Variovorax paradoxus: one gene and its partner. The main gene of each other region encodes a partner of the protein of the gene in region 2 in a complex. Links are inferred from orthologs where the notes say so. Each region holds a gene or a part of one and is shown on either strand. Other genes may lie near its edges.

Evidence for each region. Proteins that work in one complex are often made in the same cells at the same time.
Region 1: the proteins of ybiB (region 2) and cgtA are in contact, whole or in part, in a crystal structure (PDB 8BFT), measured with the Escherichia coli proteins. The link is inferred for Variovorax paradoxus from one-to-one orthologs.

What each region holds. Positions count from the first base shown.
Region 1 is NZ_CP046622.1:4,597,310-4,602,434, forward strand. Bases 1,228-4,141 are described here. They hold cgtA (Obg family GTPase CgtA), read right to left. Parts: upstream 3,266-4,141; coding sequence 2,189-3,265; downstream 1,228-2,188. Other genes in these bases: proB (glutamate 5-kinase), read right to left, coding at 1,228-2,077; rpmA (50S ribosomal protein L27), read right to left, coding at 3,336-3,596; rplU (50S ribosomal protein L21), read right to left, coding at 3,609-3,920; GOQ09_RS21505 (polyprenyl synthetase family protein), read left to right, coding at 4,112-4,141. Also shown: GOQ09_RS21475 (RNA pyrophosphohydrolase), read left to right, coding at 1-364; GOQ09_RS21480 (CNP1-like family protein), read left to right, coding at 387-905; more of proB, read right to left, coding at 938-1,227; more of GOQ09_RS21505, read left to right, coding at 4,142-5,104. UniProt on the Escherichia coli protein: An essential GTPase which binds GTP, GDP and possibly (p)ppGpp with moderate affinity, with high nucleotide exchange rates and a fairly low GTP hydrolysis rate.
Region 2 is NZ_CP046622.1:3,879,580-3,884,555, reverse strand. What follows is about bases 970-3,734. They hold ybiB (DNA-binding protein YbiB), read right to left. Parts: upstream 2,923-3,734; coding sequence 2,017-2,922; downstream 970-2,016. Other genes in these bases: GOQ09_RS18045 (nitrate reductase), read right to left, coding at 2,990-3,734; cobA (uroporphyrinogen-III C-methyltransferase), read right to left, coding at 1,208-2,020; GOQ09_RS18060 (ABC transporter ATP-binding protein), read right to left, coding at 970-1,040. Also shown: more of GOQ09_RS18060, read right to left, coding at 15-969; more of GOQ09_RS18045, read right to left, coding at 3,735-4,976.

The sequences.
Region 1 (5,125 bases), 720 kb from region 2 along the record:
GCAATTGATCGGTCACGACTGGGACTTGAACCTGCGCGCGACCGACCACCCCGAGTTCGACGCCTGGCGATGGCACGATTACTGGGTGCCGCTCGATGTGGTCGTCGAATTCAAACGCGGCGTCTACGAGATGGCACTGACCGAGCTCGCTCGCTACCTGCCGCGGCAGGATTTCCGCAACCGTTTTCTGCGCAGCAATGTGCGCGCTCGCGAGTTCGAGCGCCACACGCCAGACGGCGGCGCGCCCGCGGGGCTGGACCTGCCGCCCGGCGGCAGTTTCGACCCGCATCCCGACATTCCTTCAGTGAGCGATGAACCTTCTTCTCCCGACAACAAAGCGCCTTTCCTTCCGTCGCAACGCTGAACGCGCCCTGCTTCTCCTGTGCGTGGCCGTGCTTGCCGGATGCGCATCGGGCAAGCACGACACCGACAACCCCGACTGGGCGCAGTCCGGCATGCCGCCGCCGCCCAAGCGGACCGAGTCGGACACCGAGTGGGCCGAAACCACGGCACCGCCGCCGCCCGCATTCAGCGAGAGCCGTCTGCTGCCGATCGAGATGCCTCCCTACATGACGCTGAAGTTCGGCGTCGATCCGAACACCATCGCGATCACGCCGGACGGCATCGTGCGCTACGTGGTGGTGGCACAGAACCGCAACGGCGGAGGCGCCAACGCCTTTTACGAAGGCGTGCGCTGTTCGACCGGAGAAATGAAGAGCTATGCCCGCTACAACAACGGGACCTGGCAGGAAACCAAGACGCCCGAATGGAAGCGCATCGACGACCTGAACTCGCGCTACGCCAAGGCGCTGTCGGTCCAGGCGCTGTGCCGCGGCAATGCGCCGCGCAACTCGGTCGGGGACATGGTGCGAAACCTGCGCAATCCGGTTCGCGAAGTCCAGTGAAACAGTAACCGGGCCTTGGGCCCCGTTTTTCATCAGCTCGGCATCAGCACCATGTTGTCGCGGTGCACCATCTCTGGCTCCGCAACATAGCCCAGCAAGCGTTCGAATTCCGATGACGGCTTGCGGCACAGCAAGCGCGCCTCGACGCTCGAGTAGTTGGCGAGGCCGCGGGCCAGCTCAACGCCGTCGGTGTCGCGCACGGCGATCACGTCGCCGCGCGAAAACTCGCCCGAGACGCCCGTCATGCCGATGGGCAGCAGGCTCTTGCCTTCGGCGCGCACCTTGGCCGCGGCGCCGGCATCGACGGTCACGGAGCCGCGCAGCTGCAGGTGGTCGGCCATCCAGCGCTTGCGGGCCTGGTGCTTGGCCGTCTGGGCGACGAGCAAAGTGCCGATGGCCTCGCCGCGTGCGAGGCGCAGCAGGGCATCGGGTTCGCGGCCCCAGGCAATCACGGTGGAAGCGCCGGAGCCGGCCGCGCGCTTGGCCGCCAGGATCTTGGTGATCATGCCGCCGCGGCCGAGGCTGGAGCCCGCTCCGCCCGCCATGGCTTCGAGCGCCGGATCGCCTGCCGCCGCTTCGTGCACGAACTTGGCGTCCGGATCTTTGCGCGGATCAGCCGTGAAGAGGCCTTTCTGGTCGGTGAGGATGACCAGCGCATCGGCCTCGACCAGGTTGGCTACGAGCGCGCCGAGCGTGTCGTTGTCGCCGAACTTGATTTCGTCGTTGACGACGGTATCGTTCTCGTTGATGACCGGCACCACGCCGAGCCTCAGCAGCGTGACGAGGGTGGAGCGCGCGTTGAGGTAGCGCTCGCGGTCGGCCAGGTCGGCATGGGTCAGCAGCACTTGCGCGCTGCCCATTTCGTTTTCGCGCAGCTTGGTTTCGTACATCTGGGCCAAGCCCATCTGCCCGACGGCCGCCGCGGCCTGGAGCTCGTGGACTTCGTGCGGCCGGGTGCGCCAGCCAAGGCGCTTCATGCCTTCGGCAATTGCGCCGCTAGACACCATCACGACCTCTCGTCCATCGCTAACCAGCGCCGCAAGCTGGCGGCACCATTCGCCGATGGCGCGTTCGTCCAGACCGCGCCCCTCGTTGGTGACAAGGCTCGAGCCCACCTTGACGACGATTCGGCGGGCGTCCCGCAAGGCAGTGGATCCGGAATTCGAGGTCATTTGAGGCTGTGGCGGTCGGTCTTGAAAGCTGCTTGTTCTGCTATGTGTGGAAAGCTGGCGTCGCATCGGCCTCGAAGCGGGCATCGGATGCCCGAGGAGGCCGCGCGGCTCTCAGTTTGGATCGGGCGGCAATTCGGCGAAGCGCGGATCGACCTCGGCCGGAACCTGTTCGGCCACCTGCTGCGCCTTGATGTGCTGATACACCGCCTGCACCAGATGTTCGCAGCCCTCGCGCGTGAGCGCGGAGATCTCGAACACCGGGCCTTTGAAGCGCATGCGTTTGACGAAGTCCTTGATGCGCGCCGCGCGCTCGTCGCCGGGCACCATGTCGAGCTTGTTGAGCACGAGCCAACGCGGCTTCTCGTAGAGCGCCGTGTCGTACTTCTTCAGCTCGCCGACGATGGCCTTGGCCTGTGCCACCGGATCGACGGACTCGTCGAACGGCGCGAGATCGATCACGTGCAGCAGCAGGCGGGTGCGCTGCAGGTGGCGCAGGAACAAATGGCCCAGGCCGGCACCTTCCGAGGCGCCCTCGATCAGGCCGGGAAGATCCGCGACCACGAAGCTCTGCTCCGGACCCACGCGAACCACGCCGAGATTCGGATGCAGCGTGGTGAAGGGATAGTCGGCAATGCGCGGGCGTGCGTTCGAGATGGCGCTGATCAGCGTCGACTTGCCCGCGTTGGGCATGCCGAGCAGGCCGACGTCGGCAAGCACCTTGAGCTCGAGCTTGAGGCTTTTCTTTTCGCCGGGCCAGCCGGGCGTCTTCTGCCGGGGCGCGCGGTTGATGGCGCTCTTGAAGCGCATGTTGCCGAAGCCGCCGTCGCCACCTTTGGCAATGGTGATGACTTCACCTTCCTTCAGCAGCTCGTAGAGCACTTCACCGGTCTCGGCATCGCTGATGATGGTGCCGACGGGCATCTTCAGCACGATGTCGTCGCCGGCCGCCCCAAACATGTCGGAGCCCATGCCGTGCTCGCCGCGCTTGGCTTCGTGGCGGCGCGAATAGCGGAAGTCGACCAGGGTGTTGAGATTGGAATCGGCCACCGCGTAGACATGGCCGCCACGGCCACCGTCGCCGCCATTGGGGCCGCCGAATTCCTTGTATTTTTCATGACGGAACGACACGCAGCCGTTGCCGCCATCGCCTGCGGCGATGTCGATGAAGGCTTCGTCGACGAACTTCATGGGGTATCCAGTGTACAAATGAAGAAGCCCCGGCAAAGCGGGGCTTCGAGCTGATCGAAGTGACCTGGGCTTATGCCGCGGGGGTCACGTTGACCATGTGCTTGTTCAGTGCGCCCTTGACGCCGAACGACACGTGGCCGTCGACCAGTGCGAACAGCGTGTGGTCCTTGCCCACGCCGACGTTCACGCCGGGGTGGAACTGGGTGCCGCGCTGGCGCACGATGATCGAGCCTGCGCTGATCAGTTCGCCGCCGAAAGCCTTCACACCGAGCATCTTGGGCTTGGAATCGCGCCCATTTCGCGTTGAGCCGCCGCCTTTTTTCTGTGCCATGGAATCTGCTCCTTAGCCGGCGATCGCGCCGATTTGCAGTTCGGTGAACTGCTGGCGATGGCCTTGACGTTTCTGATAGTGCTTACGACGGCGCATCTTGAAGATGCCAACCTTGTCGTGCTTGCCGTGCGACAGTACCGTGACTGTCACCGTTGCGCCGGACACCAGGGGCGTACCAACCTTGATTTCGCTGCCGTTGCCGACTGCGAGAACTTGGTCGATCACGATTTCCTGGCCTACATCCGCAGCAATCTGTTCTACTTTAATTTTTTCGCCGGAAGCAACGCGATACTGCTTGCCGCCGGTTTTTATGACCGCGTACATGTGAACCTCTTGGGAGTATGAGCTCTACGGCGAATTCCGCAGAGCCCAAGATTCTAGCACGGTTTGCACGCGCTAACATGGTTTCCGCCCAAGCCGGCCCCGGACGACCTCCCGCTCGTCCCTATAATCTGCGCCTTCCGGCCTCGTGCCGCCGCTACCTTCCGCACTCAGACGCGCCGCGCGCAAACGCTTTGCCAGTTCACGCCGCCGATACCTCCCCCACCGCCACTGTGCTGGATTTGATCGCCGGCGACATGGTCGAAGTCGACCATGTGATTGCGCGGCGCCTCGATACAGGCGTGCCCCTGGTCAGCCAGGTTTCGAAGTACATCATCTCCGCAGGCGGGAAGCGCCTGCGCCCGGCACTTCTGCTGCTCATGTCGGGGGCCCTCGGGTACACCGGCGAACAGCGCTTCAACCTGGCGGCGGTGGTGGAGTTCATCCACACCGCCACGCTGCTGCACGACGATGTTGTCGACGAATCGACCTTGCGGCGCGGGCGCCCCACGGCCAACGAATCGTTCGGAAATCCGGCCAGCGTGCTGGTTGGCGACTTCCTGTACTCGCGCGCCTTCCAGATGATGTTGGATGCAAACAACATGCGCATCATGCAAATTCTGGCCGAAGCGACCAATGTGATCGCCGAAGGCGAAGTGTTGCAGCTGATGAACATGCATGACGCGTCGCTGGACGAAGCCGCCTACCTGCGCGTGATCCGCTCGAAAACCGCCAAGCTTTTCGAAGCCAGCACGCGGCTTGCCGCCGTTCTGGCCGGCGCCACCCCGGAAGTCGAGGAGGCCTGCGCCACCTACGGCCAAGCGTTGGGCACGGCCTTTCAGGTGATCGACGACGTGCTCGACTACGCCGGTGATGCGCACGAAACAGGCAAAAACGTGGGTGACGATCTTCGCGAGGGCAAGACGACGCTGCCCCTGATCTTTGCCATGCGGCGCGGCAGTGCCGAGCAGGCCGAACTGGTGCGCGCGGCCATTCAGGCGGGCGATACGGCCCAACTGGGCAAGATCGTGGAAATCGTCCACAGCACCGGGGCGCTGGAAGCATCGCGCGCCGCGGCAGCGGACGAAGCGAAACGTGCGATTCACGCATTGCGCGACTTTCCGTCCAATTTGCATGCCGACGGTTTGCTACAATTGGCGGCTCAGTTGCTTGAGCGACGTGCCTGAACACCTCACAAGAGTTGGCAA
Region 2 (4,976 bases):
ACGGAAAGGGAGGACTACGCTGCTACGGCGAGCGCGCGCGCATCGGTCTCGGCCCATGCAAGACGCACCGCATCGCCCGGCGCGTAGGGGCTTGCAAGAAAGGCGGCTTCGCCCAGCAGCACCGACACGTTCTTGCGCGGGGGCGTCGCGGCGTCCAGCGCAAGGCCGAGCAGCACGTAGGTGCCCTGGTATTCGACATCGGTGATGGCCGCGGCAATGCCGCCGGAGCCAGAGGCCCGCTCAATGCGCATGTGGTCGTTGCGCACCGCAATCGGGCCGGCGGGCGTCTCGAATACGTTGTGGCCACCCATGAAGCGCGCCACGAATTCGTTCGCAGGGTGGTTGTAGATCTGGTGCGGCGAGCCGACCTGCTCGATCACGCCGTGGTTCATCACCACCATGGTGTCGGCCAGCGCCATCGCTTCTTCCTGCGAGTGCGTGACATGAACGAAAGTCAGCCCCAGCTCCTTCTGCCAGCGCCGCAACTCGGCGCGCATCTGGATGCGCAAGAAGGGGTCGAGCGCCGACAGCGGCTCGTCGAGCAGCAGCACGCGCGGCTCGGTAATAAGTGCGCGCGCCAGCGCCACGCGCTGCTGCTGGCCGCCGGAGAGTTCGCCGGGCTTGCGGTCGGCCAGGTGGCCCATCGCCACCCGCTCCAGCAGGTCGCGCGCACGCTTTTGGCGCTCGGCCTTGCCTGTGCCCTTCATCTTGAGGCTGAAGGCCACGTTGTCCACCGCCGAGAGGTGCGGGAACAGCGCAAAGCTCTGGAACATCATCGCCGTGCCGCGCGCGGCGGCTGGCAGGTTGGTGATGTTGCGGTTGTCCAGCAGGATGTCGCCGCTGGTGACCGATTCATGCCCCGCAATCATTCGCAGCGTGGTGCTCTTGCCGCAACCTGACGGGCCCAGCAGGCAGCAATAGCTGCCGCTCGCAATGCGCAGGTCGATCTGGTCGACCGCAGGTGGTGTGCCGGCGGCGTAGCGCTTGCTCAGGGCAATGATTTCAACGGCGGCGGGCGGAGGCGTGGCGACGGCGGTCATTGGCTGGCGCCGCACACGAAAAGCGATCGAAAAACGAGCATGCTGGCGTTAAGCACGCTCCATGCCACCTGGGTGCCAAAGCGCTCTTTGCGGGCCCATGCAAGAGGCCGGGCTCAGCAGCTTTCTTGGAGAACAGCCCGGGCTTCCGAGCTTTCTCTTCCGTTGTCTCAGGTGCCGAACCGGCCGGCGTCGGAGCCGAGCGGCAACGCCGCAGCAGCCAGCCCGCGCAGCACGTCGCCCACCACGATGACCGCCGGGCTCGCCATCCCGCCTTCGGCAATGCAGGCCTGCAGCCGGTCGAGCGTGGCCGTGACGTGGCGCTGCTGCGGCAGGCTCGCGTGCTGGATGACCGCCACTGGCGTGTCGCCGGGCAGCCCCTGAAGCAGTTCGCGTTCGATGTGGCCCGCGCCCGCCACGCCCATGTAGATCACGAGCGTGAGCCGCGCGCTGTGCGCGGTGGCGGCCAGCGCACGCCAGTCGGTGGCGTCTTCATGCGCGCTGGCACCGGTCTTGGCGTGGCCGGTGACGAACACCACGCCCTGCGCGTGGTCCCGGTGGGTGAGCGGCACGCCCAGCGAGGTCACTGCGGCAAGGCCGGCCGTGATGCCGTTGATCACCGTGCACTCGATGCCGGCTTCGCGCAGGTGCTCGACCTCTTCGCCGCCGCGACCGAAGATGAACGGATCGCCGCCCTTGAGGCGGACCACAGTTTCGCCGTCGCGCGCCGCGGTGATCATGAGCCGTTCGATGAACGCCTGCGGCGTGCTCTTGCAGCCGCCGCGCTTGCCCACGTGCACGATCCGCGCATCGGGCCGCGCATACGAGGCCAGGATGCTCTCGCTCACGAGGTCGTCCACCAGCAGCACGGTGGCGGCCTGGATTGCCTTCACCGCCTTGATCGTCAGCAGTTCCGGGTCGCCCGGGCCGGCGCCCACCAGCGTGCAGCTTCCGGCGGTGAATGGGGAGATGGGTGCGTTCATGCGTGGGCTGCTAGTTGGGTGATGTGCCTGACCTGGGTGGCAATGGCTTCCGGCACGGGAAGCTCGCCATTCAACACGCGGCGCGTGTAGTCGGCCGTGGTCGCGACGTCGATCTCTTTCGGCAGCCCCGGCACCTCGTTCGACGTGCCGGCGGCCTGGGCCTGCAACTCGCTGCGCACGCCGCGCACAAAGCCGTCGATCTGCGCGGTGCGGCGCGGGTCGGAGACCACTTCGCCTTCGAGACCGCGCGAGAGCAGGGCGGTCATGCCCATGAGCTCGAACGTTTCTGCCATGGTGCGCGCGTATTCCGGATGGGTGTAGCTTGCCACGACCACGCAGGGCCCTGTGGTCGGCTGCATCAGCTTGACCACGCTGTGGCCAGGGTTGCGCAGGCCCACCACGCGGCGCACGTCGAGCAGCCGTTTGAGCGCGGGGTTGAGCAGTTCGGTCGGCGCAAAGCCGACCTCGCCGCATGCAATTTTTCGGACGGCCGTGAGCATGGGGATGTCCAATGCCTCCAGCACGTTCGATGCCAGCACGCGCGATGTTTCGGTGGCGCTGCCGTGCACCAGCACCGGCAGTCCCTCGCGGGCGAGCAGCAGCGCGAGCAGCGGCGTGAGCACCGGCAGCTTGCGCGCGCCGTTGTAGCTCGGCAGCACGATGAGGGGGCGGTCGGCGGCCGGAACGTGGTTGAGCCGCGCATGCGTCGCATCGAGAAAACCGGCCATCTCTTCGGGCGTTTCGCCTTTGATGCGCATGGCCAGGCAGAAGCCGCCGATTTCGAGGTCGGTCACGGTGCCGTCCAGCACCTGGCCGAACAGGTCCGTGGCCTGTTCGCGCGTGAGCGGCTTGGCGCCTCGCGCGCCGCGGCCGATTTCCTTGATGTATTGGCTGATTCCCATGGGTGCCCCGATTGTCCCGCAATGCTTATGCCGGAAAGCAAGGCGGCTTATGCCCTCCATGCGCCCTCTAAGCACCCTCCGCGATGACCTCCGCCGGCGTTGCCCGTACCATGCGCTTGAGTTCGGGCAGGCAGGAGCCGCAGTTGGTGCCGCACTTCAGCGAGCCCTGCAGCGAGGCCAGCCGTTCCTCGGGCGTGCCGCTGCAGCGGCCCAGTTCGGCCTGGATGGCCAGGTCGGTCACGTTGAAGCAGGTGCAGACCGTTTGCCCGCGGGACTGCACCGCCACCGGCGCGCGGGCGCCCGGCGACAGCAGCAGCCGGCCGTAGGTTTGGGCCGGAATTTCCTCGCGCAGCAAGGTGCCGATCCAGGCCTCGGCGCTGGTGTCGCCGCCCAGCAGGAACGCGTCGAGCCCGGCGTTGCCGTCGGCGCGGCGCACCAGCCGGGCCACGCGGCGCTGGCCGCGGCGGCGGTCGGCGTAGCGCAGGGCATCGCTCGCGCCAAGGCCCAGCACGCCTTCGATGCGGTCGACCAGGCTGTCGTCCGGCGTGTCGTGCGCGGCCGCGCGAAAGAGGATGCCGCTGCGCTCTTCGCCAGGCGTGTTGCCCGAGAACGGCACGCAGGTGGCAAACGGAAACATCGCCATCAGCGGCTTGAGCGCCTGCTGCGCGGCAAAGGCGACGTCGGGCGGCAGCCAGGCCATGGCGAGCAGCGACCACGGCAACTCGGCCTTGAGGATCTTGACCGGCGTGTGCTTGAGCTCCGGCTGCTTCGACGTGGGGCAGTAAGCCGGCGTGGTCAGCGCATTGATGCCGGCCAGCGGCGTGCCGGTCGACGAGCAGCCGCTCAGGTACTCCTCGCCCCAATGCATGGCGACGAAAGCCTGGCTCAGGCCGATCTCGGCGCTGGCGCGCGCGGGCAGCAGGATGGAGCCGCGCTTGGAGGTGAGGTGCACCAGGTCGCCGTCTTTCAGAAGGCGGCGCGCCATGTCCTGCGCGTTCATCTGCACCACCGGTTCGGCCACGTGGCCGAACAGGCGGCCGACCGTGCCGGTGCGGCTCATGCCGTGCCACTGGTCGCGCAAGCGGCCGGTGTTGAGCGAAAACGGATAGCGCGCCTCGCGCGCCTCGGCCACGGGCTTGTAGACGGTATCGACGAAGCGTGCGCGGCCATCCGGCGTGGGAAAGACGCCGTCTTCGTAGAGGCGGGCGCGGCCGGTGGTCTCGCCTTCCTTCAGCGGCCACTGCTGGGGCCCGGCGGTTTCGAGCATGGCGTAGCTCAGGCCGGTGATGTCGAGGTCGCGCCCGCGCGTGGATTCGCGATGCTCGTTCCACACCTGTTCGGCGCAACCGTAGGGGAACAGCGTGGCCGGGCGGCCGAGCCGCTGTTCGAGCCGGCGTGCAAAGTCGACGGCAATCGACCAGTCGTGGCGCGCTTCGCCGGGGGCCGTTACCGCGGGGCGCACACGCGAGATGCGGCGCTCGCTGTTGGTCACGGTGCCTTCCTTCTCGCCCCAGGTGGTGGCGGGCAGCAGCAGGTCGGCAAACGCGCAGGTCGAAGTGGTCGAAAAAGCTTCCTGCACCACCACGAACTCGGCGCGCTCGAGGGCGCGGCGTACCGTGGCCTGGTCGGGCATCGACTGGGCAGGGTTGGTGCAGGCAATCCACAGCGCGCGAATTTCGCCGTCGGCCGCGGCCTGGAACATCTCGACCGCGGTCTTGCCGGGCTTCTCGGGCACGGAGGGCAGGTTCCATAGCGCCGCCACTTCCGCGCGATGCGCCGGGTTGGCCAGGTCGCGGTGCGCGCTCAGCAGGTTGGCCAGGCCGCCCACTTCGCGCCCGCCCATGGCGTTGGGCTGGCCGGTGAGCGAGAACGGGCCGGCACCGGCCTTGCCGATCTGGCCGGTGGCCAGGTGCAGGTTGATCAGCGCCGCATTCTTGGCGGTGCCGCTCGACGATTGGTTCAGGCCCTGGCAATACAGGCTCAGCGTGGCGGGCGAGGTTGCGAACATGCGCGCCGCGGCAAGCAGGTCGTCCTTGGAGATGCCGCAGATCTGC